DNA from 2 places in the Paenibacillus sp. BR1-192 genome. Region 1 is predicted to be linked to the other one. Evidence: riboswitches for the same ligand, from Rfam matches in the RefSeq annotation. Region 1 holds a riboswitch; the other holds the start of a gene.

Region 1 (15,842 bases):
GGTATGATGCCCGTTGGAATCGTGATGATGAAGATATTCAAATAACGGATTATGGGCGAGGACCACTTGTACTGAATATTGATCAAGCTGCGAAACAGAACAATACGTACCGAACCGCTTTATGGACAGGGGAGCACTTACAAGTGACCCTAATGAGCATTCCTGTTGGAGATGACATTGGATTAGAGGTCCACCCCACAACCGACCAATTCATACGCATTGAACAAGGTCAAGGACTTGTTCAAATGGGCGATAGCAAACATAATTTAGATTTTCAACAAATGGCCTATGATGGCTATGCCATCATGATACCTGCTGGAAAATGGCACAATGTAACCAATATGGGCAGCGTACCGCTAAAAGTATATGTGATATATGCCCCTCCAGAGCATCCATTTGGCACGGTCCACGAAACAAAAGCAGAGGCCATGTCTGCTGATTAGAATTTGTTATTCTTAGGATTTTGCTAATTTATATGCCGTTAGAAAACTGAAGCCCGTCAGCTTAATGCTGGCGGGCTAAAGTGTTATACTAAAAATATATAACAAGACTAAAAAACATAAACAACACGAAATGATGGATAAGAACAGTTTGCTATCTTCACTTTCCCCTCTTTTCACTCCTACAATGTGCATTAGGTATCCGGCACTTACAGACAGCGTTACAAACCCTAAATATAACGTTTTGTGAGAACTGAACCAAACGCATATAACAAAAATAAAGGCTATCCACGTGAATATATATCTCAAAGCTTTAAATGGTCTATCGCCCATAATATCACCTCAAGAAAAAGTTGCATTCACCTTCTGTACCAACCATTCCATCAATTTATTTCATATCATATCACGCTCCTTCGAAGAAATAAAAAAAACCGCTCCAGGAGGGAACGACTTCCGTTTACATAAAATCATTTTAACGAGGTTAGCGTTTTATGACATAAGGTGACGTATTTGAGGTCTATACTGGATGGTAGATTAACGTAACGAAAGGAGCAATAAATCATGGCACGAAGAATAATTTTAGATTTAGCGGTTACTTTGGATGGTTTTATTGAAGGAAAACATGGTGAAGTTGATTGGTGCATTATGGACTCTGAAATGGGGTTTAATCATTTTTTAAATCAAATCGATACCATTTTGTATGGAAGAAAAAGCTATGATTTATGGGGACAATTCACTCCGGAAATTGGACATGCGGATTCTGAAAAAGAGTTTTGGGAATTGGTCCATAGTAAAGAAAAGTATGTGTTTTCCAGGACGCAAAAGGGGACTGATCATAAAGCAATATTCATAAATGATCGCATTCTTGAAGAAGTAAATAAATTAAAGAATAAGCCTGGTAAAGACATCTGGCTGTACGGAGGGGCAAGTCTTATTACGACTTTTATCAATTTGGGACTTGTTGATGAATATCGATTATCCGTTCACCCTGTCGTTTTGGGAGAAGGAAAACCGCTGTTTGTGGATATAAAACAGAGGTTGAATTTAAAAATGGTGAATACAAGAACGTTCTCCTCAGGCGTTGTGCAACTAATTTATCATTTTGATGGGAACGAATAATATTGCGCATTCGCCAACACGTACAAATAACGGCCCGGTTCCCGAATGACGGAAAACCGCGCCGTTATTGACTTTATGAAGATGCTGGTGAAGGGAATTGAACCCCCGACCTACGCATTACGAGTGCGTTGCTCTACCCCTGAGCTACACCAGCACATGTGGTTCGATGACATTCCTCACGAAACAACAAAAATTATTATAATACTTCGGCAGCAAAATGCAAGCCCTATTCTAACGGGAATATCCACCGAATTTGGCGGCATTACCCGCCTAATTTCTCCTGCACGGATTGAATCTTCTGTTTGCTCGAGGAGACCTGATCCCTGCGGTCGTCAATTTTAACGGAAGTCGATACGCGCTTTGCCCCGGACAGAAAAGGCGCTTCATGCAAAGCCTCAATCGCCCGCCAGATCATGTTAAGCTCTCCCTCGATGATCGTGCTCATCGATGTCAGCTCATAGGAAATCCCTTCCTGCTGTTTCAATATTCGCTGCATCTCGGCGACATAAGCGCTTAAACTCGTGGTTGCGGTTCCGATCGGAATCACCGTTACCTCTGCTATTGCCATCTGAACAACCTCCCTCGTCATATCTCAATCATGCGATGCTCTTCCATTTTCCAATTCCGGATACGGATATCATACCAATTTCGGTCCGCCATATCAAAGCCCTTCAGTTTTAGCTTCACACAAGATATAGTGTATCCTTCCCGCCTCATCCATACGGTAATATCCTATTTTGTCAAAACGAGAATATACGCGGTATCTGCGCAGAAAAGGTCGCATTTGGTCACAATCCAGGAAATCTTATCGCCTTTTGACAGTTTCTTAACTGGCACAATGACCGCTCGTTTGCTATAATTCTTTTTGCGTTCAATTTTAAGAATATGGTTTACAAACACAATATATTGGGTTAAATTAGATTAACAACAACCAAATATAGTGTATATAGGTGCCGGATCAACCCATAAGGCAGTCCGGCTTAATAGGGAAGCATGGTGTAAATCCATCACGGTCCCGCCACTGTAAGGGCTCTTAGGCTGTTCATCATTATTTTTCAGCCATCCTCATACGGCATAGCCGCCGAAGAATCGGATCAAGGTTTTCGGGAGGCACCGTCGTGAGGCAGAAGCCCGAGTCAGAGACCTGCCTATATGCAGCAGACACCAACCTACGGGGCTTTAGGTAAGTGTTCGTTAAACTTGCGTCTGTACATAACATCATGCCCGTTCAAGGGCTTATGTCAAACGTCATTTCCGAATCACAGCGCACGGACATTTTCAAGCCTGCCCGCGGGTTTTAGAAAATGTTTTTTTGATGTCCTTTTTCATATTTCCCCCGAAGAAAGCGAGGAATTTATTCATGCCCCAGCTCGTAGTTAAACCGAACAACCGTCAGCTCGCCTTTGATGAAATTCGCCTCTCCGTCTATGCCGACCGGACTCTGAAAGGATTGGACATGCTCGATAAGGAGCGTCTGCTTCGCGGCGTCAATGCCAAATTGCGCGGTGAGCAGGTTACCGGCGAAGAAATCAGCAGCGCCTTCACGATGTCCGCCCTTGAGCTTGTAACCAAAGAGGAGCCGAATTGGAAGTTTGCAGCTGCGCGTTCGTTTCTGACCTCTTTATATAAAAAAGCGGCTACCAACCGCCGATACAAAGCATACCCGGAAGAACCATACGGTGCCTTCTACCCGCTCATTACGGAGCTTGTGCAAAAAGGCATCTATCGCGAGGACCTTCTGACCAGCTACACCAAAGAACAAATCGAAGAACTCGGCGAATGCATCGATCCAAGCCGCGATCTCCTGTTTGACTACATCGGTCTGTTGACGCTGGCTGAGCGTTACCTGGCAAACGACTTTGACGGTCGCGTCATGGAACTTCCGCAAGAACGCTACATGGTCATCGCGATGTTCCTCATGCATAACGAGCCTGCCGACAAGCGTCTTGACCTTGTCAAGGAAGCCTACTGGGCCATGAGTAACCTGTACATGACGGCGGCTACGCCGACCATGTCCAATGCAGGTAAAAAAGTAGCCGGCCAGCTGTCCAGCTGCTTCATCGATACCGTGGACGACTCCCTGGAAGGAATCTTCGATTCCAATACGGACATCGCCCGTCTCAGCAAAATGGGCGGCGGCATCGGGGTATACCTCGGCAAAGTCCGCGCACGCGGCTCCGATATCCGCGGACACAAGAACACCAGCTCCGGCGTTATCCCTTGGATTCGCCAGCTGAACAACACCGCTGTTAGCGTGGACCAATTGGGAACCCGTAAAGGCGCCATCGCGGTGTACTTGGACGTGTTCCACAAAGACATCCTGTCCTTCCTGGATCTGAAGCTGAACAACGGCGACGAGCGCATGAGAGCGCATGACGTGTTCCATGGCGTATGCCTGCCCGACCTGTTCATGGAGGCTGTAGAAGCTCGTGAAGAGTGGAGCCTGTTCTGTCCGCATGAAGTGAAGAAAATCATGGGCTGGAAAGACGAGAACGGCCGTCCGCTAGGTCTGGAGGACTTCTATGACCATACTCAAGGCGAAGGCGAATTCCGCCAAAAATACGCGGAAGCCGTAGCAAACCCGCTGCTGCCGCGCATTACGGTACAAGCTATCGACATTATGAAGCGCATCATGAAATCCCAGCTTGAAACGGGTACGCCGTACATGTTCTACCGCGACACGGTCAACCGTGCAAACCCGAACTCGGCTCATGGCATGATCTACTCTTCCAACCTGTGCACGGAGATCATGCAGAACCAATCTCCGACGGTCGTTGAGCAAGAGGAGCTGGTTACGAAAGACGGCCAAACCCGGATCGTGATTTCCAAAATCCCTGGCGATTTCGTTGTCTGCAACCTGAACTCCATCCACTTGGCTCGTGCCGTACCTGCCGGTGTGCTGGAGCGTCTCGTTCCGATCCAGGTTCGCATGCTGGATAACGTCATCGACATTAACAATATTGAAGTTCTGCAAGCTCAATACACCAACAGCCAATATCGCGCGGTCGGTCTCGGCACCTTCGGTCTGCACCACTTGCTGGCGCTGGAAGGCATCCGCTGGGAATCCGACGAAGCCGTTGCCTATAATGACAATCTGTACGAACACATCAACTACCTGCTCGTCAAATCCAGCATGGAGTTGGCCAAGGAAAAAGGCCACTACCCGAAATTCAAAGGCTCCGACTGGGAGAGCGGCGAGTACTTCACGTTCCGCGGTTATACCGACGGCGAGCATGAAGGCAAGTTCGTGACCACCGAACAGTGGCGTGAATTGCAGCAGGAAGTGCAAGCGAACGGCGTCCGTAACGCATGGCTGTTTGCCATCGCGCCGAACGGCTCCACTTCGATCATCGCGGGCTCCACGGCGAGCATCGATCCATTGTACGAGCTTCTGTCTTATGAAGAAAAAACCACTTATAAAGTGGCGAACCCTGCTCCGGATCTGTCCGAGAAAACGATCTGGTACTATAAAACGGCTTTCTTGATCGACCAGCATTGGTCCATCAAAATGGCTGCCGCCCGTCAGCGTCACGTTGACCAAGCGCAAAGCTTTAACCTGTACGTCCGCCCTGATATCCGGGCTTCGGAATTCCTGGAGCTGCACCTGCATGCCTGGAAAGCCGGCATCAAATCCACGTACTATGTACGCAGCCGCGCGCTGACGATTGAAGAGTGTGAGTCGTGCGCAAGCTAAGAGTTTAGATTAACCTTTATCGAACCCACCCAAACCCTCCCTTCCAAGGGAGGGCCCCAAGGGCTCTGCCCTCTGGACACCCGCAAGGTGGGTTGGATGTGAATGAGGCGCTTCTTAAGTTGCTTTAGTGGCTAGGAGCGCTTTCTCCCTGCGGGAACGCTGGAATGCGGCGCGGGGACTTCTGAGTTGCTTCGTGCGATTTGTTGAGTTACTGTCTGCTGGGATCGCTCTCCCCTTGGGAATCGCTTCTCATTCGGTGCGGAGACCATTGAGTTACTTCGCGCGATTTATTGAGTTACACCTGCTGGGATCGCTCTCCCTTTGGGAATCGCTTCTCATGCGGTGCGGGACTTCTGAGTTACTTCATGCGATTTGTTGAGTTACATCTTGCTAGGAGCGCTTTCCCTTCGGGAATCGCTGGAAGCTTGGTTCAATACAAACATCGAGCGGCTGCGTGCGGGGGTTCTCGCATAGCAGGCGGGAATAAGCTTTCTAACTAAAAGACTACAAGGGTAAGGGTATCCAATCGGAAGAGTTTACGTCCGCCTTTGGGAGCCCTTTGCAACCTTTAAAATACATTCAGGCAAAGGGCGGACAACAGCGGCTGGAGATGGATACCCGTCCCGGTGTGGATACCCGTCCCATGAATATGCTGGGAGGTTTCCCTCAGGCTTCGCCTATGCGCCGCCCTATTATGAAATACAAGGAGAGAAAATCGGCATGCAAATGCAAAAGATATTTAACACCGAAGCACCCAACCGCTCCACTCGCGTCATTGAAGGTGAATGCTCCGGGATCCTGAACTGGAACGACATTCGGATGCCTCATATGTATAAATTGTACAAGGTTCTGCTGCTGAACCACTGGATCGCGGATGAAATCCCGATGTCCAAGGATGCGCAGCAGTTCCCGCGCCTGGACCCTGAAGAGCAGCGCACCTTCAAAATCAACATCTCCCTGCTGGCTGTGCTCGATTCCATGCAGACGATGTTTGTCGGCGACGTCAAGCGTTACTTCACCGACTCGTCGCTCGAAGCCATCTCGGCCATCATCGGTCAGCAAGAGGTGGTTCACAACCAATCCTATTCCTACGTGCTTTCCTCCATCGTGTCGGAGCAGGAGCAGAAGGAAATCTTCGAATACTGGAAGCATGATCCGGTACTTCTGGAGCGCAACCAGTTCATCTCGAACATTTACCAGAATTTCCGCGACAATCCGTCGCCGCAATCCTTCTTCGAAGCCATGGTCGCCGACCTGATCCTGGAAGGGATTTTCTTCTACAGCACGTTTGCCTTCTTCTACAACCTGGCCCGTGACCAGAAGATGATGGCAACCAGCCAGATGATCTCCTATATTCAGCGTGACGAGAACCAGCACTGCTACTTCTTCGCCGAAGTGTTCAAGCAGCTGCTCAAGGATTTCCCTGAGCTGAACACCAAAGAGAACATCGACTACCTCTACCGCACCATTGACCGTGCCGTCGAGCTCGAAACCAACTGGGCCCACTACACGCTCAGCAATGTGCGCGGCATCGATCTGAACGAGTTGAGCGATTACATCAAGTACATCGCGAACCGTCGCATCACCATGATGGGTCTGGAAAAAGCTTACGAAGGCGTGGACGTCAACTGCATGCCATGGATCAAGCCTTTCTCCGACGAAGCCCTCAACGCAACGAAAACCGACTTCTTCGAAGCCAAATCCCGTAACTACGGCAAAGTGGGCGACGACAACGGCTTTGACGATCTATAAGTTTCCTTCCATATACACAAAACCTCCGAGGTCCCCTAAACAGGATCCCGGAGGTTTTTTTATGCCTTATATAAGACGGCTGCAATCCGCTCCTCTACATTAAGCGTTACCCCCTCGCTGCCCATACCTCGATCTCCACCTGAAGGGACGGCATCGCCAGCGCCGGCACGTAGGTCATCGTCATGGACGGCGCCTTTCCCCCGTGGAATTTCTCCCATTCCCGGTGGAAATGATCCCAGTCGACCTCCTGAACCGCCCAAATGTTGATTTTGACGATATGATCCGCCGACATGGCTTCCGCGGCCAATACCCGCTGAATATTGGCCAAGGTGTTCTCTACTTGCTCCTTCCTATCGGCCGGCAGGCTCCCCTCCCTGTCGGTCCCCACCTGGCCGGAGAATACCAACAGCTCAGCCCCTCTCGCAACCTTGGTTACATGGGTATACGGACCGATCGGCGGGGCGATGACGGACGGATTGTACCGCTGAATCGGGGACGGGACCTCCTCATCGGCTTCATTCAACATAGCCAGTGTCTGATGGTCCTCCCACTTCCCGTTAATCTTCACGTTTTTCCTGGCGATGCCTTCTTTATGGAAGCCGGCCTTCAGGAGCACTCGGATCGAGCCTAGGTTGTGCGGCATCACGCCCGCTTCAATCCGGTGAAACTTCAATTCCTGAAAGGCAAACCTCACCACCATTTGAACGGCCTCGGTCATGTACCCCTTACCGTTATGGTCCCGGTTCAGAAAATAACCGATCCAGCAGCTCTGCAAATTCCCCCGTACCACTTCCGTCAGCATGATCTCCCCGATGATCGTTTCGGTATCCCGCAGTCCAATCATATAGAGATACGCCTGATCCGCCTTGCTGGATTCCCGGGCCTTGCGAATCCGTTCGAGTTGTCCCTCAAGGGTATAGAATTCGTCGTCCCTTAAGCCCGTGAACCGTTGAAAAAAATCCCGGTTATCCACCTCGAGCTTCCATAGCGCTTCCGCATCCGATTCCTCTACCGACTTGACATAGATTTGTTTACCTTGCATGAACATGGTCTACCTCTCCTTTGCTCGTATCATTAGAAACGCAAAAAACACCACAGCGCACCTGTGGTGTACATGCCGATCTATGCAACCACAAGCCAGCGACCTGTGGTGTTTTTAATTCCACTGCTCCCTCATTTTAGTGAATAGCATGAAGGATCCTTGATCGCCGAATATCCGATTTTGGACAGACTTCTCCCGTCATCGGACCGATCAAAGAAAACAGCGGTGGAGTATCCCATGCCTTTGGACAACGACGCCAATGATCTTTTTTTCATGTGAATACTCCTCCTTTCTGACTCGTGCACTTCCAAGATTTCTACCATCTATGTTCATAACAAGTAGCTTGCCTTATGGCTCGCTAATTCCATCGTCTCGATTACCCATAGGATACATGATTCTGCATGAAGGATCAAATCCGCTAAGCTACATTCACATGACCGTTCTCTTCGGATTGCCTTTGGACGGGCCTCTGCCCTGCTTCAGATGCTTCAGCTGGGCCACAATGATGACGCTGATGACCACCAGCAGGAACCACGAGCTGATTTTTCCGATATGCACCAGACTCCATGTCCGTTCCTGTCCCGGATAGGTCCAGGCCCCGAGAAACGTGGAGATATTCTCAGCGATCCAGATAAAAAAACCAATCAGCAGGAACGACAGCACCAGCGGCATGCGCAAGGTTTTTCCGTCAACGTCGAAATACACCATGGTTCTGCCAAACACCACGAACAACAATGCGGTCAGGAGCCAGCGCGCATCCCACACGTAGTGATGGGTAAAGAAATTGGCATAGATCGCCGTGCTGATCAGCACGGTCAGCACAGGCAGCGGCCAGCCGGTGATGCGCAAATTCATTCGCCGCCAAGCCTGGCAGATATAACTGGCCACGCTGGCATACATGAAGCCGCTGTACAGCGGAACGCCGCCGATTTTGCTCCAGCCCTCCTCCGGGTAAGACCATGAGCCCATATGCACTTTATACAGCTCCAGCATCAAACCGATGACGTGAAAGACGCAGATGACCTTCAGTTCATCCCATGTCTCCAGCTTGCTGACCAGCATCCCGATTTGCGCCAAGACGCAGATGAGAAGAATGAGATCATACCGCGGCAAACCCGGAATCTCGACCACCTTGGTCAGTCCCAGCGCGCCGAAGATAATCACCGGAAATAGGCAGGACAAAGCCTGCTGATAACCGAAAACCCACAGCTTCCGTATAAATTCCATAAGCTCCTCCTAGCGCCTGCATTCGTATACTTCACCCTACCACAGACCGCGAATTGAATAAAAGAACAGCTTTGTCATATTTCATCCAGGCTATTAAGCGCAAAAACAAAATGAGAGAGCAGCCCCTGCAGCTGCTCTCTCATCGGTTAACGGCCTATCCGACGATCCTTAAGGTTATACCTGCCACATGGAAACTCTTAGGTCCAACCTTGTTCAATCGCTTGATAATATTCGGGTTCCCGGCATCTTGGGCCGCTCTCAACAGCCTGAAGGCTCCTCCTCTTCATATAGCCGGGGCATGCCCGGTCAGAGCGCGATATGGCGAGCCGATTTTTTCTTTTTGACCCGTAACAAAAATGTAAGAGGTACGGCTACCACCGCCACCATCGTGCCGATCATGAACACGTCATCAATGCCCATGGTCGTTGCCGCACGCGGAGTCACAGTTCCGGCGCCCATGTAATAGGATGTTCTGGTTACCACCAGCGCGCTGAAAATGCCGATGGATAACGAAGCCAGCCCCTGGCGCGCCCAGTTCGTAATGGACGATGCATGGCCTGAGTACTCGCTGGACACCGCGCTCATCGCGGCGTTCGTTAACGGCATGTTGCACAGCGCTATGCCGAGGCAGCGAACCAGCTGCAGCATGGAAATGTACAGAACCGACGTATTCGTGCCGATCCCGCTGAAAGCCAGCGTGGCGGCCACAATAATAAGGACACCCGTGATGACCAGCCGGAACGGACCGATCCGGTCATAAAATTTGCCGATAATCGGCGATGCCGCCGCCATGACGATCGCGCCCGGCAGCATGATCAATCCGGTATCCATCGGGGACAGCTTCAGCACGGTCTGCAAATAGAGCGGCACCAGCAAGGTTCCCGTATAGAGGGAGATCGTCACGATGCAGTTCAAGATCAAGCTGTACCGGAATCGGGGGAATCTGAATACCTTCAGCTGCAATAGCGGGAACGGGATGCGAAGCTCCCACTTAATAAAGAACAGCAGCAGCAAAATGCCGGCGACGAGCAAGGAGATCGTCTTCCAGGACCCCCAGCCCCAATCGTTGCCATGGCTGAAGGAGAGCAGCAAACAGGAGCTGCCCGCCACCACCGTCAAGAAGCCGAGGAGATCGAAGCTCTTCTTCCCGGTCAGTCGATAAAATGGAATGAATTTGCTTACGATGACGATCGATATCAGGCCGATGGGGACATTCAGAATGAATATGGATTTCCAGCCAAAGAATTGCACCAGCCATCCGCCCAGGGTCGGCCCTATCACCGGTGCCAGCATGGAAGCCAGGCTCCACAAGCCCATGGCGTAGGCCTGCCGCTCGCGTGGGAATACCTGGTAAATGATCGTCATCGTAATCGGAATGATCATCCCGCCGAAGACGCCTTGCGTGATCCGGAACGCGATCAATGTCTCGATGTTCCAGGCGACAACGCATAGCAGCGACGAAAGGGTAAAACCCGTCAATGCCAGTACGAACAGCCTCTTATAGCTTAGCTGGTCCCCCATGTAGCCGACGATGGGGGCCACGATCCCCGTTGCCAGCAAATACCCGGCCATCAGCCATTGGGTTGTGCTCAGCGTGGCATGAAACTGTTCCATCACCACCGGAAAGGCTACGTTGATGGTGGTAATGCTCAGCACCGCGAGAAAATTGCCGAAAAACACGGCGCTCATAATTAGCCAGAATGAAGATTTTTCGTCTGTATTCACAAGAAGCCTCCTAAACAAAGTAACCCCGCCCGGATCTGATAACAGAACTGGAGGCAGGATTACTTCAGTTTCATATCGTTTACTCTGTTGGAAATAGCTTTCGGCCAAGCAATCGCAGCAAAATATACAGGTTATCCGCCTCGTCCTCATCCAGCTGCTTGAAGGATTCCATGACGGCATAATCCCCCTCGCTGCGTGCGTCGAGCACCAGCTGCCGGCCTTCTGCCGTAAAATTGACATAGTGGCTGCGTCCGTCACTCGGATTCGGCGTTCGAATCACCAAGCCCCGTTGTTCCAATGCATCCACCAAATAAGTAATCGTTGCAGCTTTAAGCTCCATGTGCTCAGCCAACCGGTTGGGAAGCCACGGTCCCTGCTGCTCGATCAAACTTAGGATTTTATACTGATTCATCGTCAAATCGTTCTTTCTTAAATGACTCAAGAAAGACACGACCCGATGCCTCGTCATTTTATCCGATAACTCACGATACATGTCCATGAGTCTCTCCACGCTTGCTTCTCTTCCGTTCTCCAGAGCATTTCACCTCGTTCTTATTTTAGTTCAATGATTCTAACTTGTAAACACCATTTTCATGATTTTCATTCTAATTCATCCCAATTATCGAGGTATAATGGACTAATTACTTAAATTATTCAAAGTTTATTTCGAGACATTGAACCATTCTAATTCTTAAAATCAGAAGCATCTACGGAGAGAAATCTCTTATTCATGCCTTGGCAGGAAACGGTCAGTACAATAACAGGCCCCCAATGCAAAAAGGACTCGCAAGATCTAGCGATCCGCGAGCCCTTATCTTTCCCGTTTATTCCTCATCATCTGCAAACAATTCATGAAGCATGGCTTCCCGGCGATTCACGAATTCCTTCGTGATCATGTAATGATCCGTTTCCTCCAGGGTCGTCTCTTCCACGCCTTCGGATGTCAGCTTGTAGATGATCGAATCCGGATAAGCCATGATAATCGGCGAATGCGTGGAAATAATAAACTGCGAGTCTTCATGAACCAGGTCATGAATGCGCCTCAGCAGCGCCATTTGGCGAAACGGCGACAAGGCCGCTTCCGGCTCGTCCATGATGTACAGCCCGTTCCCCCAGAACCGATGCAAAAAGGTGGCAAAAAAGGATTCTCCGTGCGACTGCTGGTGAAGCGATTTGCCGCCATAGGAATCATAAAGTCCAGGACGCTCCCGCTCCAGTGCATCCACTTCGCTGGCGACGTTATAATAGCTCTCCGCCCGGAAGAAAAACCCGTCCCGCGGTTTGCGTGCGCCCCGGACGGTTCGAATATATTCATACAGCCTGGAATGGGTCTCCTCCGTCGAGAAGGAGAAATTGAGCGTCCCTCCTTCCGGATTGAACCCGAGGGCCGCGGCAATCGCCTCCAGCAGCGTGGATTTGCCCATTCCGTTCTCGCCCACGATATAAGTGACCTTCGGATGAAAGCGAAGTCCGTCCATAGCCGCTACGGCCGGCAAATTAAAGGGGTATTCGTTAAATGACGGGATGCGATCCCTCATTAACACAACGCTTCGAAGATAGGCAAGCATAGCCGAGTTATCCAACCGCTTTCCCTCCTTGAAATCTACGTTAACCGATCATGACAAGTCTACTATATAACATTCCGGCTTCGGTTCCAATTCAGATCATCGCCCGATGCAGGCTGCACACTCTCATAGAACGCATTCCTGGACATACAACGGATCCGAGCAGCCCGCTGTTTGCTGCGATAGCAGGCAAACCGCTTCCTTGAAGCAATCGAAGATGCCCCGATATTCAAAAAAATGCGCCATCACAGGGCTTGCCGGCACCTGGAATGACGCACTTTTTCATCCGATATTGAATCTGTTGTTACGATATACTTACTATTCGCTTACGATAAATTGATAGAGCTCCTCGACCTTCTCTTCCGTCAGATCGCCGCTGTTATCAAACACCTTGATGGACGTTTGCGGAATATCCCAGTTCACTTCCGGAACGAAATCGACGCGCTTCTTGAAGTCGTCCCAATGATCCAGCTTCCACTGATCCCGCTCGGTCTGTCTGTCAATGATCCGCTCCTTCTGCAAATCCATGTCCTTGAGCGCAACCACGATGACCTTCACGTCAACGTCGTTCTTCGTTAATCCCGCGGATGCGATGACCTCTTCAATCCATTCGCGGTTCTTGAGCTCCGCCGTGAACGGCGAGATCATAAAGACATTTTGCCCGGCACCCAGGTTCTCGATGCAAATATCCTTGGTCGTATCATATTCCAGATCGCGCAGATTCTCTTTATAGAAGGAAGAATCGCGGTCGTTCGGATCCAGTCCGTTGCTCTCCAGGAACTTCTCGACAAACCGTCCCCCCACCGTATCACGGTCGAGGAATGCAGCCGGTATGCGGACTGCAAGCTTCTTCGCTACGGTTGTCTTGCCTGTGCCGGCCACGCCGACAAAAAACACTAGCTTTTGCAAATGGTATCCCTCCATATGATCTATATCGCTAGAACACCCCTGCCGTCACTCACGCTATCCCTATGCGCGTTCTGTCCGGTAACGGGTTTCTTCAATCAATTCCTCCATCGCGGAGGCCAAACGCTCCTGAAGCACTTCCGCTACGTCAAACCCGCCATCCTCGGTACGCGCCACCTGGGCATCCACGGCGTACACGCCGCCCAGAATATGCCGGGCCCCGATCGAGGAAAGCACGGGCTTGAGCGAATAATCAATCGCCAGCAAATGCGCGAGACTGCCGCCAATGAACATCGGAAGCACGATTTTGCCAGCCAAGCCTTTTTGCGGAATCAGGTCCAAAAATGTCTTAAGCACGCCGGTAAACGAAGCTTTATAAACCGGACTTGCCACAATCACGGCATCGGCCTCGGCCACAAGCCCGTTGGCTTTGACGATATGCTCGCTCTCAAACTTCGTATGAATCAAATCCTCGGGCGGCAGCCCGGCCACGTCGATCCGGCTCACCTCGAAATTGGCAGCAGTTAGTGCCTGCTCCGCAAAATCCATAACCGCATTCAATCGGGATCCGGCTGTAGGGCTCCCGTTAATAATAACAGCTTTCGCCATAATCATTGTTCACCTCAGCTTATCTTATAATGTCACCATTTCATCCACGCACCATCAGATCGCTATGTAAGGTCCTCTCGATATAGAGTCAGACCGCCATAGCCTGAATCTCAGAAAAAAAGACTTTACAGGATACGGCAAAGTCTTCCGGTCAGCAGTCGCTCTTGCATCCGACATCAACCGGCATAAATCAGAGCAAACTTGTCAGAATTAGTATCATCGTATCAATGTGTCCGCGCTTTTGTCAATCCGGCAGAATGCGTCAAACCGATGTTCTCCATTGCCCGCTCCATTTAACCGATCACGAACAGGGCTCCCCATGCGAATACGGTTTAAGATCGGCACCTGGCCCCTCCCTTGATCAGGACGACCCACTTCCTTGTTCGGCAAGCAGCGGCGAGTACATCATGAGCGCATGGTTCTCGGTAATCCACTCATCCCGAATCCGTTCGCCTTCCCTGTTGAACACTTTGCGGCCAATGACGTTATGCCTCGCATATCCTCCCCAAACTTCCTGGGTAATGCGATGGTCCCGCTCATATACTTCATAGCGATGCAGCGGAGCGGCGTTGGATCGCCATTCCCCGATCAAATCCTCCTCTGATACATATACCGACAGCTGGTATGTATCGTTCGTCGGATTATAAATCTGAAGGTCCAAATAATTATAGGCGCACGTAGCGCCGCTTCCGAACGGCTGGGTCCGGTTCGCATCCGGAAATACGTCATAGCTGTGCCGATGCCGTTCTTTCACTTCCAGAGGGGTGTGCAGCGTCATCCAGTATATGAGGTTGGACAGCTGGCACAGCCCTCCGCCCACGCCGGCCTTAAAGCCTCCATAGAACAGGACCATGCCGTCGACATACCCTTTCCTGCGGGTCGGGCGTCCAATGCTCCTCCAATAGGACAGCGTCTCTCCCGGACGAACCAGCAGTCCATCCAGATGGCGCACGGCCAGACGCAGGTTGATCACCTTATGATGCTGATACCACATATCAACGTCCTTGAGCTGGCGTTTCAGCGGGGTTTGGTGTGTGAACACCGAATATCGCAGTAGCTCAGGACTTTGCGTGCGGGCGATGCCGCCCCTCTTCCTCATCCATGCCCAATAACGCCGGTACGTAAAATACTGCTTGCCTGCCCACAGGCGGAATTTTGAACGCTTGACGGGTTTCATCCGTGACCGTGCCCCCTTGGCCGTATTGATGAATTTGGAAATATTTTACCACAATAGCCCAAAGGACATCGTAAAAAATCCGTAACCCGCGCGTTTGCGCACGACCTTTCACCTATTCTGTTCACAACCGGCACCCTGGACTGGGCGAATGCATAGAGATAAAGCATCGACGTTCCATGAATAACATCCCTATACCAAAGGAGGAATGAAATGAATCCCCAACAGCCCATTCCATACGTAGGCTCCAAAACCGAATGCAAAGAACAGCCCATCGCTTTCCCTCCCCAGCATCAAAACTGCCAGCCGGGCCTTGAAAGCCTGATGTCGCCGCGTCCGATCAGCGAAGATCCCGCCTACCGGGGCAGCGGTAAACTGGATGGCAAAATCGCCATTGTGACCGGGGGGGACAGCGGTATCGGCAAAGCGGCCGCCATTGCCTTCGCCAAGGAAGGTGCCGATCTGGTCATCCCATACTTATATGAGACTTCGGATGCGGAAGTGACGAAGCAGCGGATTGAATCGCTCGGCAGACGATGCCTCTTAATGAAGATCGATCTGCGCTACAAAAAAAACTGCGAAGCCGTGG
Region 2 (15,842 bases), 2.1 Mb from region 1:
CGTGGATGAAGAATTTACGCTATCTGACGGCACCACTCAACAAGTTCCGATGATGAAGAGGGAAGATAGATACAGCTATAAAGAAGGAGAGTCCTGGCAGGCCATCCGCATTCCATATGGAGATGGCCGCATGCACATGCTGGTCATCCTGCCGAAGGAATCCTCCACGATCGATAAGCTGCATCGGCAGCTGTGGAAGGATGCGTCCGTCTGGAAAGGCGATTACTCGTTCGAAACGGTTCAGCTCAGTCTGCCCAAGTTTAAGGCGGAGCAGAGCTTCGAGCTTCCGGATGCCCTTAAGAGCCTTGGCATGGTCAAGGCATTCGACGCCGCCGAGGCTGATTTTAGCAAAATGGCCGAACAAGGAGATGGATTTTGGATCGATCATGTCACACACCAGACGATAGTCGATGTCAGCGAAAAAGGGACAAAGGCCGCAGCTGTGACAGCGGTGGGAATAACGGAAAGCGCCGAGCCTACCGAGCCGATCGCCATGAAGATCAACCGCCCTTTTTTCTTTGCCATTGAAGATCGGGACACGGGTGCATGGTTATTTATGGGGTCTGTTTTGAAACCGTAGCATATACTATACCAACATGCGCCTGCCATAATTTTCACCCAAAAATAGGCAACTTTGTTATAATGGTCGAATAAGACTAAAATGTATAACAAAGGGAGAATAGGATGTGCCTATGACCATACCGAAGCCGAATTTATTCATAGGTTCTTCCAGAGAGGCCATCAAGTATGCAAGGGCGATCCACGAACAGATCAAACGCTCCGCCCAAGTGACGCCTTGGTACGGAGGTACGTTCGGAGCGAATATGTATACGATGGAAGCTTTGGAGAAGCAGCTGGCGTCCAGTGATTTTGGTGTGTTCGTCTTTTCTCCGGATGATGTGGCGCTCATTCGAGGCAAACATGTATTTGTTACCCGCGACAACACGTTGTTTGAGATGGGGCTGTACTGGGGAAGGCTCGGACGGCGAAGGGTATACTGCATCATTCCGGATCAGGTAGAGGCAGACAGCAGTTCAGTTCAAGACGTGATCGTTAAGGATTATCACCTACTCTCCGACCTGCAGGGCATTACGCTGCTCGAATACGAGCTTCGAAGCGACGATGATTACAAATCTGCCGTCGATGTCGCCTGCGGACATATTCTGAGCGCGATCGAAACCGAAGGATTCTATAACAACCCGAGTACATTGATTGAACAGAAGGATGCGGAGCTGAGACGCAAGCAAAGCGTGCTGCATTTTTTCTGGGAATATAACCGAAACGTGCATGTGAGCGATGAAGCGGAAAAATATCATGCACTGAGTGAAGCCGTCCGAAACTCCTTGCTCCCGCCGGCTGCAGGGGATTTCCGGGTGACCGGCGCAGCCTTTTGGGGACGAAGGGATGAAGGCATTGCCCAAATTGGGGGTAATGTAGGTAAAGGACGGTATTTCCCGTTCGATGGGAAAAAGGATCATTCGCCAAGCAACCAGTCGATTTACGTGATTGATGTCTATAATAGTGGAAAATGGGCATTTTATCACGAAGAGGAAGTTGCGCAGGTGTATGTGTTCTGCTATCCTTTAGGTGTAAATCATGTATTGTCCGTGCATTTTACGGGACATGAGATTCTTACGGATGAAGATCTCGCGGAGGTTGTGGAACAGAATCGTGAGCTGCTTCGTACCATCAGGCATTTAGTTGGAGGGGATTCGTCGTGAGCAGGAATGAGAAGAAGAGAACGTCAGGTCATCCGCAGGGGTCCGCCAATGGCAGCAGCTGGGTGGTTCGGGGGCCCGTACCGATGATGAGTACGCTGAAATCCCGGAAGCGCTCGGTCAGACGCTCAAGCAAGAGCAGTGTATATGTCGGTCCTTCCGTGGAAGGCGTGGATAAGAAGTACGTCAAGGTCATCAGCGGAGCTGTTGACGATAATAAGCCCTCGTTTGCTTAATGAATTGCTATCATAAACGTATCGTATGGCAGGAATGACGAAAGACCGTCCGGGATGAGCCCGGCGGTCTTTGTTTTTTTCTTCGTGCGCTAATACAATAAAGGGACAAGGTTTGCTTAACCGTGAAGGAATCAATACATAAAAATGGGGGATGCGTGTGAGCGGAGATACATTAACTTTTCTGGGAACCGGGGATGCGATGGGCGTCCCGCGGGTATATTGCGATTGCGGGGTATGCACGGAAGCGAGGAGTACGGGCGTGAACCGGCGATTGCGCTCCTCGGCGATGGTGGAGTGCGGCGAAACGTCCTTTATGATCGACTGCGGTCCGGATTGGCGCGGCATGATGGAGGGGCTCGGAATTCGGAAAATGAGCGACATGCTGATTACGCACGCCCACTTTGATCATATCGGAGGCCTTCCGGAATGGAGCGATGCCTGCAGATGGCAGAGGGAAAAAGGCCAGCTATACGCCCCAGCCGAGGTGCTGGACCAGATTGTCCGCCAGTATCCGTGGCTTCCGCGGCAGATGGAGATGACGCCAGTCGATGATGGATTTACATTGGCTGGCTGGGAGATTTCGTGCTGGAAAGTAAACCATGGCAAAAACGGGTACTCCTACGCCTACCGGTTCCAGAAGGACGGGTACACCTGGGTGTACAATTCGGATTCGATTGATCTCAGCCCGAAGGAAAAGGAGCCGCTGAAAGGCGTGGATCTCCTGGTGCTGGGAACCAGCTTTGTTCATGAAACCGCCCAATTCGAGACCCGCTCCGTCTATGACATGAAGGAAGCGGCAGAGCTGCTCGCCGAGGTGAAACCTCGCCAAACGGTGTATACCCATATGTCGCATGACGTCGACGTTCGGAAAGAGCTGCCTCTGCCGGAGGGAGTCCGTGTGGCGGTGGCAGGGATGACGGTGAGATTAAATAAATGAAAATATGGAGTAGTTAATCCAGCCATGTGTGCGGACCGACGGCCCCCGTGCGGAGACCTTTAACGTGAAGATGCGGCAGGATTGCCGTTTTAAGCCGCTTGCTGGGATATCTCTCACACAGCTCCGGCCATACCGTATCGTTCAGGGTACAGCAGCTTGAAGCCGGCGTGTTGATACAGCTTGATTCCGGGAACGTCCGTGATGACGGTGACCTCGGCTCCGCTTGGCGCTATTTTTTTTAGGCGGGCGAGCAGTTCGGACACGATCGTTTCTTCAAGCCCTTGATCCCGATAGGATGCCGTGGCCATAACATCTACCAGTTGAAAATACAAAGCGCCGTCGCCGATCACCCTTCCCATACCGATCAGCCGGTCATTGCCGTCCCGGACAAGGACGGAGAGCAGGCTGCGGTTGAGAGCCGTCTCTGCGATCGATTCCTCGACCTCAGGCAGCCCTGCATCGAATCGGAGATCGATATATTCCTTAAGCTGTGGAACTTCCTCGGTTATGTGCATATTCATCATTGATCAGCCTCCCGCTGTTAAGAATACGTTCAACTTGCCTCTACACCAACCAATATACTACATTGATGCAAGTGGGAAGCTGCCGGGCGGCGAATTCGCCAGCACTCTTGTTGATGCTGCACAAACCTTATCTGAGCACTTTAATGTTTTAATTTAAGGTTTGCCAATGGCCCGCGATTCTGGTAAAGTAGGTTCTCAATCGTGGTCGGGGAGGGGACGGCATGCATTACTACAAGCCGCAAGACATCGCCAAAGAGCTGCATATCAGTACGAGTGCTTTAAGGCATTACGAATCTTGGGGAGTGGTGCCCTCACCTGAGCGGAACGAGAAGGGGTACCGTCTATACACGAAGATGCATCTCGCCTACTTCCGGTGTCTGCGGGCCATGTTCCCCGGGTTCGGTTATGCCGTAACCTATGATGTGATTCGCCATATCCAGAAGAGGGAGATGGATGAAGCCCTCTGGCTCGTGAACGGGGAGCAGGTCAAACTGCAGCAGGAAAAGACCATTGCGGACGAAACGCTTGCCCTGCTTGAGAATCCCGGGCTTGACAGCATCAGGGATAAAAAGCTGAAGGCGCATATGACAATCGGCGAAGCTGCCGAATTGACCAACGTGGAGTCGTCCGCCATTCGTCACTGGGAGAAGGAAGGCTTGATCACTCCCGATCGCAACCCCGAGAATGGATATCGGCTGTACAGCCCCTCGCATGTCCGGCAGATTTTGCTGATTCGCTCGCTGAGACGGACCGTATATTACCTGGAGAGCATCAAGGAGATTATTCAGGCCGTGGAGCATCAGAGCATTGAGCAGGCCAAAAAATTGGTCCGCGAAGCGTTGTCGGTCATTCATCAACGAAATCTGCAGCAATTCAACGGCATTCATAAGCTGATGGAGCTGTGCATGGAGGTAGGCTTGCTGGAGTTCGACGATGCGGCTCTTCTGAAGCCGATTCTAACATTTAACCCGGATCGGGAATGATCGACAGGTCGCGGCGGCCTTGCGCTTCCCAAGGAAACGGTTTGGGCGCCGCATTGGCCCGGTTTATGGACAGGAACAAGCCCCCATGGATATCATGGAGGCTTGTTTGCGCAGCTAGTTATTTTTCGTATTAACCTTGGTTGAGCACGAATTTATCAATGACATGCTTCACGCCGTCTTCGTTATTCCCCAACGTAACGTAATCGGCAATCGCCTTAAGCGGCTCGATCGAATTGCCCATAGCGACGCCAAGTCCGGCTGCCTCCAGCATTTCGTGGTCGTTCCAGGAGTCGCCGACAGCGATGGTTTCCTTGAGGTCGCAGCCAAAATGATCGGCCAGGAAGGTCAGCGCATGTCCCTTCGTGCCTTCCTTATGCATGAACTCCAGAAAATGCGGCTTGGATTTGGTAATATGCACTTCATCGCCGAGCAGCTCGCGGAATATAGGGATCAGTTCATCGAGATAGTCGGGATCGTCAATAATGAGCATTTTCGGTGTCGGTTTCCGAACCATCGTCATAAAATCAGGCTCGATATAATAAGGCGTCCGGTTCAGGGCGCAGTAATCGATCAGCTTCTGATTCTCTTCGCGGGCATACAGCTTGTCATCGATGTAGGTTTGCAGATGCAGATTGTGCTCCACGCAGTATTCAAACAGCTTTACGGCAGCGTCGACGGGAACGAAGCGTTCGTAGAGAACCTTTTCGTCGAGCAGGTTTTTGATCAAGGCACCTTGGTAGGTGATGATGGGAACGTTGAGTCCGGTTTGACGGGCAATCGCCTGGGCTGACGCATAGGCACGTCCGGTTGCCAGCGTCACGACGACGCCGTGGGCGACCGCTTGCTCAAGCGCCTGCTGGACGCCTGGGGTTACTTCCTTATCGTCATTGATCAGGGTGTCGTCAATGTCGATGGCCATCAATTTGTAAGTTGTCATGGGTATCTCTCCTTTTTGATTCTGTCTCTGTCTTTAACTCTATTGTACCTTCTGTGGCGCAGACTTCAATTCCGCAATCACCATTCCCGCCAAAATGCACAGGCAACCGATGCCGCCGAAAAGCGTAAGCCGTTCTCCGGCAAACAGAATTCCCGTCAGTGCCGCGAATACGGGCTCCGTTGCATAGATGATGGCTACCCTGGACGGCGTCGTGTATTTTTGGCAGACGGTTTGGATCCAGAAGGCGAATGCGCTGGTAGGGCCGATGGATACAGCGAGCGCCCACAGCACGTTCGGCTCGGTCAGCTTCTCCATCAGATCCGCTGCATGGCCCACATGTTCGGTTAAAGCGGAAGCTATCAGGCTGAATACCCCAACGACGGCCATCTGGAGCGCTGCCAGCAGCAGGGAGGGATATCGGCCGGCATAAACGCCCGTATAACCGATATGGAGCGCAAAACCGATGGCGCAAACGAATACGAGCACATCGCCCTTGTTCAGGCTCATGCCGGATCCGGCGAAGGTGAGCAGGTACAGGCCCGCTGCAGCAAGCAAGGCGCTGATCCAAGTGAATCTGGAGATGGAGTGCTTTAACAGCGCGTACGATATGAAAGGCACCAGCACGACGGACAAGCCGGTAATGAAACCTGCATTGGACGTGGTCGTGTACAGAAGGCCCACCGTTTGAAAGGCATAGCCGATAAACAAAAAAAGACCGAGCAGGCAAGCATGCAGCAGCATCCTGCCGGATATTAGCTTCCACTGATTCCGGTAAAAGAGGGTGATGATCAATGCGAGGAGCAGGGCCGCTCCCAGAAAGCGGGCCGAATTAAAGGCCATAGGCGGGAGGACGCGCACCGCATACTGAACGATGAGGAACGTGGAGCCCCACATCATGGCCACCAGAAGCAGGCTGATGTCGGCGATACGTGAGCGATTCACTAGGTAGTCATCCTTTCCGATGATGCGAAACTCAAATTGCAGCTTCCCGTACTTTCGTCCCCGGGCGTAAGCCATGGGCAAGTGATCAAATTGTATCCCATATGAGCGGATCGGACAACCATTTTTAAGCCTGCAAAAGTGGAAGGGGTAGACAAAAAGAGGATGATTTTGCTATACTAATGAACCGAACGTATATTCTCATGACCCTGGGCTATCGGACGTGGAGATCGGCAAGCGATCCATCGATTCCATAGTCAGCATTGAGCTTAGAAAGGAAGAATGTCATCATGATGGGCAGAGCTCATTTGATTATCAGCACAGGGGTCACGTTATCCGTCATGGGCATGAGCGGAGTGCCTGTCACGCTGCCTGCCGCGGCAGTGGCTTTGGTCAGCTCGCTGCTTCCCGACATCGACGAGCCCAACTCCCTGCTGGTGCGCAAGGCGATTCCTTCCGGGCTGCTGCGAATTCTACAGCTGGCGATGATTGGCGCCGCCATATTCGTCGTATTCTACGGCAAGGAGTATGCGCCTTGGAATATCGCCCTGGCCGGGCTGATCGGGGTTGTTTCGTACCTGCCGAGCCGGACGCTGCGCCATGTCGTCATGTTCCTGATCGGCTTGGGACTGATTTCCTTCGGGCAGGGCTTCAGCCCATGGAATACGATCGCAGGCAGCGTGCTGATTGCAGGCTCCTTGGTGACCCATCGGGGGTTAACCCATACCGTCTATGCCGCAGCCGGATGGACGGGCTTGCTGTATTTTGCGTCACAGGGCAAGATCGGCGGGGAAAGCCTATGGTTTGCCGGCGGTTTATCCTACTCGATTCATTTGCTCGCAGATGCGCTGACCAACCGCGGAATCCGTCCGCTTCCTCCGTTCAAATGGAGAATCAAGCTGAAGATCATGAGCACCGGAAGCAAATGGGGACGCACGGTAGAGAATGCCTGCATTGTGCTGACGCTGGCCCTTGTTTGGTACGTGTTTATGGCTTCTTAAATCCGGGATATGCAGTTTTACAATGAAAAAGCCTCCCGCCCTTATGCAATGCATACGGGGCGAGAGGCTTATTTAGATTTCAGCCGGATCTATTCCTCAAGAAAGATGAGGCCGATCAGATCGTCGAGCTCGAGGTTGCCGAAGTAATGCTTGACGTCGATGCCGGATAGCGCGGTGCGCACCGCCGTTTCTTCGTACCGTTTGCCGCGAAGCAGATTCTCGATATCCGCAACATCGCCGACGCCGAAGAAATCGCCGTAAATTTTAATCTCTCCGATATGCCCTTCACGGATATCCATGCGGATATCGATGATGCCCACCGGGAACTTCCTCGCATGCTTTACGTTGCTCTCAGGGGACAGCCCGTAGTTCCAATCCCAATTCTGGTAGCGTTCCTTCGAAATCTGGTTGATGATCTCCCAATCCTTCTCCTGAAGCACGTATTGCGGTACTTGATCCGGTTCCATCCCGAAGATCGAGCGAAGCAGCTCCGCGCGGAACTGTTCAATGGTCATGTCGGTGCCAAGCAGCTCCTTGATGTTCGCTACGCGGCTGCGCACGGACTTGGTGCTCTTGGATTTGAACTTTTCCGGATTGGCATTCAGCGAGGCCTGCACGTCATCCAGATTCAGATCGAACATGAGCGTGCCGTGGCTGAACATGCGTCCCCGCGTCGAGAACTGAGCGTTCCCCGAAATTTTCTTCTCGCCGACCTGCAGGTCATTCCGGCCGCTGAGCTCGGCTGGCACGCCCATCTTTTGCAGGAAGTCGATGACCGGCTGCGTGAACTTCAGGAAGTTGTGGAACGACTGGCCGTCGTCCTTCGTAATGAAGCTGAAATTCAGGTTGCCGAGATCGTGGTACACGGCTCCGCCGCCGGACAGCCGGCGCACAACCTGGATGTTGTTGTCGCGAACGTATTCCTGGTTGATCTCTTCGATCGTATTCTGATGCTTTCCGATGATGATGGAAGGCTTGTTGATATAAAAGAGAAGGTAGCTCTCGTCCATGGACAAGTGCTTAAGCGCATATTCTTCAATTGCTAGGTTGATGGATGGGTCGTGAATCCCCTGATTATCGATAAATAGCATAGCATCCTCCGTCGTCACAATTCAAAATGTGGTGCTTCCAGACTATTGTAAACCAATTTGAAGGCAGAGACAAAGCATTCCATGTTGACGAGTCAGGGACGGTAGCGACATAATGATGGCATTACATAACGGCAGGGCTTGCAAGAGCCATGGGCATGGAACGGGAGGAACCCTTATGAGCGATAATAACCAACCTTTGATCGAGGTGTACGGACACGGCGGGGACGTGGAGACGGCGGCGGCTGCATATGGAAGGGCAGCCTCGGCTTTTCTGGATTACAGCGCGAATATTAACCCGCTAGGACCGCCCCAAGGGGTCATGGCAGCGTTAGAGGAAGGGATGAGCGCGGTGATTCGTTATCCGGATCCGGGGCACCGCGAATTCAAGAGGCTGCTTGCAGAGGAATTGGACACCGATGCCCGGTGCATTCTTGTCGGAAATGGAGCTGCAGAATGCATGGCACTGCTGCTGCTGGGCCTGCAGCCCCGAACGGTCGGCGTGGTCGATCCTTGTTTTTCCGAATACCGGGAATTGTCCTTGAAATTTGGTTCGGACATCCGCTCCGTGTGCGGGGAGCCGGAGCGGGATTGGCGTGCGGACAAGGCGGATATGATGGAGCTGATCGCCTGCACGGATCTCGTATTTGTGGGACAGCCGAACAATCCGAACGGGGTTCAGTACAGCCTGGAGGATATTCGCGAGCTGGCGGCATGCGCTGAGCAAGAAGGGACCTGGCTGGTGCTGGATGAGGCCTTCATCGATTTCATTCCGCCGGAGGACAGACAGACGTTGATGCCGGAACTGCAGGACTATCCGCGGACGATCATTGTCCGGTCGATGACCAAGTTTTATGCGATACCGGGCCTGCGGCTCGGGTTTACGGTTGCCCACCCCGACGTGATACGCGCCATGGCAGGCAAACAGGTGACGTGGAGCGTCAATGGACTGGCGCTGCTTGCGGGAGAGGCTTGTCTTGGCAGCGGCAGGGAATATGAACTGGACACGCTGCAATTGATTCGCGTGGAACGCGAGAAGCTGATACATGGTTTACGAGCGCTGGGGCTTGACGTTACGCCGGGGGAGGCCAATTTTCTGCTGATGGAGCTTCCGCGGCCTTGGAATGCAGGGACGTTCCAGCAGGAAATGGGCAGGCGGGGCGTGCTCGTCCGCAGCTGCGCCATGTACCCGGGCCTCGGTGAGCGCCACATCCGGTTAGCCGTTAAGGATGCCGGATCTAACGACAGACTGCTGGCGATAACCGCGGAGGTCCTTGGAAATCCTTCTGCTGACGCGACTTAGGGATTTCTAGCAGCAGATCCATATGAAGAACGCTACAGGTACAGTTGGTTCAGATATTTAAGGAGCAGGGAGAGAAAAAAACATGGCAGTACCTTTTCTGAAAGGCAGCAATCGTCCATATAACTCGGATGCATGGCCAGGAGCCATCGTGTCCTTGGATTCGGAGCAGCAGCATCCGCATATTCGGATCTCGCTTCCGAGTCCGGCTGCGTCCATAAGCAGCGCCATATACGGTGGCGGTTTTCTGCATTTGGACCATATCGTGAACCGTTATGTCGACAAGCATTACGATTGCAGCGATCCGATAAACGATATGGTTAGCTTTATGGCTGGGCACGGCTATCCGGCCGATTCCACGGCAGGATTGATGACGGCGGTAAAACTGAAATATGCCTCCATTCGGGAGGCTCGGGGCGAGCAAGCTTCCGTTCTATGCTGTACTACCGCGGGCGTGGGCAATGCTGCCCGCGCCGGGTCGAGACGCACGACCTTCGCGGCTTACCAGCCTGGCACGATTAATGTCGTGCTGGTGGTGGACGGAAGGCTGACGCCGGCTTGCATGGTGAACGCCATGCTGACGGCAGCCGAAGCGAAAGCCGCGGCGCTGCATGACCTGGGGGTGAAGGATCATGAAACCGGAGCCGCCGCCACGGGGACGACGACGGATGCGATGGTCCTTGCGGTCAGCGGCAATACAGCCTTTGGCGTGAACCATCATTATGCCGGAACCGCGACCGATCTGGGCGGCATGATCGGACGTCTTGTCTACGACAGCGTCACGGAGAGCATCGCCGCCGAAAGAGAAGATCGGATATGACCGCCGTATGGGTCATATGGGCGGCGGTGGCGCTGGACCTGCTGATCGGAGATCCGAGATGGCTGCCGCATCCCGTTATCGGCATGGGGAAGGCGATCCGCCGGGTCGAAGGATGGATTCGCCAGCGGACGACTTCCGCTCAGGGACTGAAGCGGGCGGGGATATTGCTGCCGGTGATCGTGGCCGGCGGCTCCTTCGTGCTGGCATGGCTGCTGCTGGAGCTGTGCCAAGCGATTCATCCTTGGCTTGCCTGGGGTGCGGAGATCGTCCTCATTGCGACTACGATTGCGATCAAGGGGCTGCGCGAGGCAGGATTGGAGGTCTACGGCCATCTTCGTTCCGGGAATATCGCCGAGGCCAGGCAAGCGCTCAGCATGGTGGTCGGGAGGGACACCGCTCATCTGGATGAGCGGGAAATTGTGCGGGGGACGGTGGAGACGGTTGCGGAAAATATCGTGGACGCGGTCATCGCTCCGCTGTTTTTTGCCCTGATCGGAGGGGCGCCGCTTGCGTTGGCCTACCGCGCCGTGAATACGCTGGATTCCATGGTCGGTTATAAAAACGAGAAGTACCTGCATGTAGGCTGGGCCTCCGCCCGGCTCGACGATCTCGCCAATTGGATACCGGCACGCCTGACCGCCGGGCTGTTGACCATCGCGGCGGCGATGTTCTCGCTGCAGTGGAAACAAGCGATCAAGATGGTTAAACGAGATGCGCGTAAGCATCCCAGTCCGAACAGCGGCTTCCCGGAATCGGCCGTAGCCGGTGCCCTGGGGATTCGCCTGGGAGGCGAAAATTCGTACCAAGGCGTGATCTCGTTCCGGGCTTACATGGGGGACCCCGACCGACCGCTCGAAGCGGAGGATATCCGGGTGACAAACCGTCTGCTTGTGGGCGTATCGGTTTTGTTTACGATGCTGGGCACCGCGGTGATCGGACTTGCTGCCGCGGCAGGAGGAAGCCTATGGATATGAGGATCAGCCTGCATCTGGTGCGTCACGGCCGCACGTTGTGGAACGAGGAGCGCCGTTATCTCGGCCATGAGGATCAGGGAATTCTGGCTGAGGGAAGGGAACAGCTCCTCCCGCTGCGGGAGGAACTTCGCTGCAGGCATTTTGTCCGGATCTATTGCAGCGATCTCCTCCGCTGCCGGCAGACGCTCAATGTGATCTTATCGGATTCAAAAAGGGGTGCTGTTCCTGATGATGACATATTGGGCCAGTTTATGCCGGGCGTACGATATGACCCGCGGCTGCGCGAACTGGATTTCGGGGATTGGGAAGGAAAGACCTACGAGGAGTTGAAGACGGATTCCCTCTACCGGCGCTGGATCGATAACCCTGCGGAAGTTACGCCGCCCAGCGGGGAGAGCTGGGAAGCTTTCGGTTCCCGCGTCCAGGCCTTTTTGTCGGGATTGCATTTGGATGTGAAGGAATTATTGCATATGGAGGAAGCTCCGGATCCCCTTTCGCAGGCAGAGGCAGAGGCAGAGGCCAGGCGTGGTGATGATGGCCGAGGAACGCTCGCTGAAGGAGTTGACGTGCTTGTGGTCACCCACGGCGGCGTTATTCGGGAGATGGCAGCGGCTACCGTGCCGGATACGGAATTCTGGGCGACGTCGGTTATGCCGGGCGAGGTTCTCAAGCTGCAGCTGACATGGGACGGAGCGAGCTGGCGGGGCGTACGGTTAAGCGAATAAAACGAAAACGTATGATTTCGGTCGGAATAGGCGATAACGGGCTAAATCGGTGTCATGACGCAATCGAAACGCCTGAAACTTTCAGTTGTAAGGGGATGGTTTATCGCCTATAATCTTGTGCAGAGAAACCATGCTTGGCCTATCATCCATAAATTCATATGATTTGCGAGGGTCCCGGACAGAGGGCGTTATTGTTTTCTGCCGGGTTAATAGGGAAGCCGGTGCAAGTCCGGCACGGTCCCGCCACTGTGAAGCAGGGACTTTTCCATATGCCACTGAGCCTTAGCGCTTGGGAAGGCGGAGAAGTCGTTACAACCTGCAAGTCAGGAGACCTGCCCTCAGCGAATGAAAGACGGTCCTTCGAGGAGAGGATTACGTTTACCGGACGCATGGAGCCATGCGGACGGAAGTTTAAGGCGCCATCGTTGAACGGTTATCCCGGCGTCCTTATGATACAAACGTAATCCCTGAGTCCTTGTCATCGAGGAGTCGGGGATTTTTGCTTCTTAGGGTATGAAGATTGAACGTTTCTTACCAGTTAAGGATCGGTCAAAGGAATTTAGACACGCCTGCGCCAGGTTCTCAATTATGTTTAGGGGGATTCCAAGAGATGAAAGCATTAAACAAAACATGGTCCGTACTTCTGGTAGCCATACTGATGGCCCTGGCCTTGATCGGCTGCGGCGGCGAAGAAGCAGCACCGAAGGATGCGACGCCGCCGGCACAGCAGCAAGAGCAGAATAACGAAGCGCCGGCGGAATCGGCGGAAGAGCTTAAGACCACGTATCCGCTGACCGTCAAGGATACAACGGGCGTGGAAATGACGTTTGAGAAAGCGCCGACCAAGATTGCGTCCCTGACTCCGTCCGAGACGGAAAAACTGTTTGCATTGGGACTGGATGAGGAGATCGTTGGCGTATCCGATAACGACGATTACCCCGAAGCGGCCAAATCCAAGCCTAAACTGGGCGGGTTCCAGGTGAATGAAGAGGCGATCATCGCAGCCGACGCCGATGTGGTATTCGCGGCTTCGATGAATGCCCAGAATGCCGAGAAATTGCGCGAGCTTGGCGTTACGCTGTTCGTCAACGATTCGAAAACCATCGATGCGGTGATGGAGAACATCGAGCTGATCGGTCAAATTACGGACCGTCAAGCCGAGGCGAAAGCGGTCGTCGATCAGATGAAGCAGGAATTGGCTGCCGTTACGGAAGCCGTGAAATCCGTGAAGGATGAAGACAAGAAGAAAGTGTACGTGGAGTTCTCTCCGGGATGGACCGTCGGCAAAGGCGAGTTCATGGATGAGATCATTACCGCAGCTGGCGGCGTCAATGCAGCCGGCGATGCGGAAGGCTGGTTCGAAATCAGCGAGGAGAACATCATCGCCGCGAACCCGGACGTTATTCTGTACACGGACGATGTGGTGGACGAAGCCACCAAGAAAACATTGGATCAGCTGATCAAGGAGCGCGGCGGCTGGGATCAGATCGAAGCCATCAAGAACGATCAGGTCATTTCCGTGGATGCCAATCTGCTCAGCCGTCCGGGCCCGCGCGTGACGCAAGGACTGATGGAAGTGGCGAAGGCCGTTTATCCGGAATTGATGAATCCATGAGTAAAAAACTTGCAGGATTCGGTGCGGCCGGCCTGATCCTTTTACTGCTGACCTTGGTTGTCAGTCTCGGAATCGGCTCCGTTCACCTGCCTGTGAGAGAGATTGGAGCGATGCTGCTGCACCGGCTGCCGGGAATCGGCGATTCCATCGTTCCAGGCTGGGAAGCTTCCTCCGAGCAAATCCTGATGAAGGTGAGATTGCCGCGGATCCTGCTCGGGATGCTTGTTGGAGCCTCCCTGGCGGTGGCCGGAGCCGCCTTTCAAGGCGTGCTTCGCAATCCGCTGGCGGATCCGTTTACGCTCGGTGTGTCCTCGGGTGCTGCGCTTGGCGCGGCATCCCTGATTTTTTTCGGAATGGAATATTCCTTTGCCGGAGGTTATACACTGCCGGTTGTAGCGTTTCTGACCGGAGCAGGCACCCTATGGGCCGTTTTGCTGCTGGCAAGGGATCAAGGAAAACTGCCGATCCATGGGCTCATCCTGTCCGGGGTGGTGATGCAGTCGTTTCTGGGCGCCGTCGTTTCGTTTCTGACGGTGATGTCCAAAGATACGGTGAACCAAATCCTGTACTGGACGATGGGAAGCCTGAGCATGCGCGGATGGTCGTATACGGCCATCCTTTTCCCGTATTTTGCAGCGGGTTTCGTATATCTATGGAGCAGGTCGCGGGCGCTTAACATTTTGTCGCTCGGGGAACGGCAGGCCGCTCATATGGGATTGAATGTCGATCGTCTGAAGACCAGCGTGCTGATCGTCGCTACCCTGCTTGCCGCGGCAGCCGTATCGGTTTCCGGCGTGATCGGGTTCGTCGGGCTTGTAGTGCCGCATATGATTCGGCTGATCACCGGCTCCGATTACCGCGTGATTGTTCCCCTGTCGGCGCTGGGCGGCGCGATTTTCATGGTTTGGTGCGATACGGCAGCACGCTCTGTCTTGGCGCCGACGGAAATCCCGCTCGGGGTGGTCACGGCATTCATAGGCGCTCCGTTCTTTGCTTATCTGCTGTACCGGAACAAAAAACGGCGCAGGGAGGGGTTATCATGATTACGGCCCAAGGGCTTGGCAAAGCCTATGGCAAGGCGTCGATTCTATCCGGGGTGGACCTTCACATTGCCGAAGGGGAATGGTGGGGGATCATCGGACCGAACGGCAGCGGCAAGTCCACCCTCATGCAGCTGTTATCCGGCGTGGAGAGTCCTACGGAAGGAAGCGTGACGCTTCTGGGCAAGGAGCTTGGACGCTATAACCGGAAGGCACTGGCCCGAATCGTGGCGGTGCTGCAGCAGGAGGGACTCGACCCTACCGATTTTACCGTCCGGGACGTGCTGGAGATGGGGCGATTCCCGTTCTTGAACTGGCTTGGCCGTGAGGATAAGGATGCGGCCCCGCTTATCGAGGCCGTTATTCGAAAGCTGGATCTGAACGGCCTGGAGGAGCGCCGGCTTACCGAGTTAAGCGGAGGACAGCGCCAGCGTGTCGCTTTGGGCAAGGTGATGGTCCAGGAGCCTTCGCTGCTGATGCTGGACGAACCGACGACCTATCTGGATATCCGCTATCAGCTTCAGTTCATGGATATGGTGGCGGAGTGGCGGAACTCGTCCGGCATAACGGTGATCAGCGTACTGCATGACCTCAATCTGGCGGCTCAATTCTGCGATAAGCTGCTGGTTCTGGATCAGGGACGGATCGCAGGGGCGGGCAAGCCGGAGGACGTGCTGACGGCAGCGTATATCCGACGGATTTTCCGGGTGGAGCCCTCCATCGTGATCCATCCCGAGAATGGGGCTCCGCAGGTGCTGTTAACGGCGAACAGCACCTGGTCCTAAAGCGGTGTTGCCGCAGGTTTAGCCGCGTTGTAAGATTTAGGAGCAAGAGGAAGGAGGCCGTTTCATTGACGGATACACTCACAAGTCGTTTGAAGGGAATTACCGCTAACATTAAACCGCTGGATGCCGAAGCGCAGGCGGAAACCGCCGCCTATTTGGATACGTTGACGAAACCTCCGGGCAGTTTGGGCAAGCTGGAGTCGCTGGCGATCCAATTAGC

Evidence for each region. A riboswitch is a leader RNA that binds a small molecule or an ion and turns the genes downstream of it on or off. The one in region 1 is predicted to bind cobalamin.
Region 2: linked by a shared signal. The riboswitch ahead of P0X86_RS26120 (ABC transporter substrate-binding protein) and the one ahead of P0X86_RS03190 (ribonucleoside-diphosphate reductase subunit alpha) in region 1 are both predicted to bind cobalamin.

The regions. Positions count from the first base shown of each region.
Region 1 is NZ_CP120718.1:713,243-729,084, reverse strand. It holds gene P0X86_RS03210 (cupin domain-containing protein) at 1-443, shown strand, start outside; gene P0X86_RS03205 (dihydrofolate reductase family protein) at 1,002-1,559, shown strand; tRNA gene P0X86_RS03200 (tRNA-Thr) at 1,642-1,713, opposite strand; gene P0X86_RS03195 (MTH1187 family thiamine-binding protein) at 1,822-2,127, opposite strand; cobalamin riboswitch at 2,491-2,725, shown strand; gene P0X86_RS03190 (ribonucleoside-diphosphate reductase subunit alpha) at 2,920-5,253, shown strand; gene P0X86_RS03185 (ribonucleotide-diphosphate reductase subunit beta) at 5,974-7,005, shown strand; gene P0X86_RS03180 (GNAT family N-acetyltransferase) at 7,112-8,053, opposite strand; gene P0X86_RS03175 (hypothetical protein) at 8,179-8,322, opposite strand; gene P0X86_RS03170 (DUF817 domain-containing protein) at 8,477-9,274, opposite strand; gene P0X86_RS03165 (MDR family MFS transporter) at 9,581-10,999, opposite strand; gene P0X86_RS03160 (MarR family winged helix-turn-helix transcriptional regulator) at 11,079-11,498, opposite strand; gene P0X86_RS03155 (AAA family ATPase) at 11,824-12,582, opposite strand; gene P0X86_RS03150 (P-loop nucleotide/nucleoside kinase family protein) at 12,883-13,473, opposite strand; gene ssuE (NADPH-dependent FMN reductase) at 13,534-14,079, opposite strand; gene P0X86_RS03140 (VanW family protein) at 14,441-15,256, opposite strand; gene P0X86_RS03135 (SDR family oxidoreductase) at 15,467-15,842, shown strand, end outside.
Region 2 is NZ_CP120718.1:5,783,395-5,799,236, reverse strand. It holds gene P0X86_RS26190 (serpin family protein) at 1-580, shown strand, start outside; gene P0X86_RS26185 (TIR domain-containing protein) at 693-1,721, shown strand; gene P0X86_RS26180 (hypothetical protein) at 1,718-1,954, shown strand; gene P0X86_RS26175 (MBL fold metallo-hydrolase) at 2,106-2,891, shown strand; gene P0X86_RS26170 (GNAT family protein) at 3,005-3,415, opposite strand; gene P0X86_RS26165 (TioE family transcriptional regulator) at 3,637-4,398, shown strand; gene P0X86_RS26160 (Cof-type HAD-IIB family hydrolase) at 4,529-5,335, opposite strand; gene P0X86_RS26155 (DMT family transporter) at 5,375-6,277, opposite strand; gene P0X86_RS26150 (metal-dependent hydrolase) at 6,565-7,275, shown strand; gene lplA (lipoate--protein ligase) at 7,365-8,366, opposite strand; gene cobD (threonine-phosphate decarboxylase CobD) at 8,542-9,666, shown strand; gene P0X86_RS26135 (adenosylcobinamide amidohydrolase) at 9,749-10,483, shown strand; gene cbiB (adenosylcobinamide-phosphate synthase CbiB) at 10,480-11,457, shown strand; gene P0X86_RS26125 (histidine phosphatase family protein) at 11,448-12,182, shown strand; cobalamin riboswitch at 12,335-12,536, shown strand; gene P0X86_RS26120 (ABC transporter substrate-binding protein) at 12,793-13,797, shown strand; gene P0X86_RS26115 (FecCD family ABC transporter permease) at 13,794-14,840, shown strand; gene P0X86_RS26110 (ABC transporter ATP-binding protein) at 14,837-15,622, shown strand; gene cobT (nicotinate-nucleotide--dimethylbenzimidazole phosphoribosyltransferase) at 15,688-15,842, shown strand, end outside.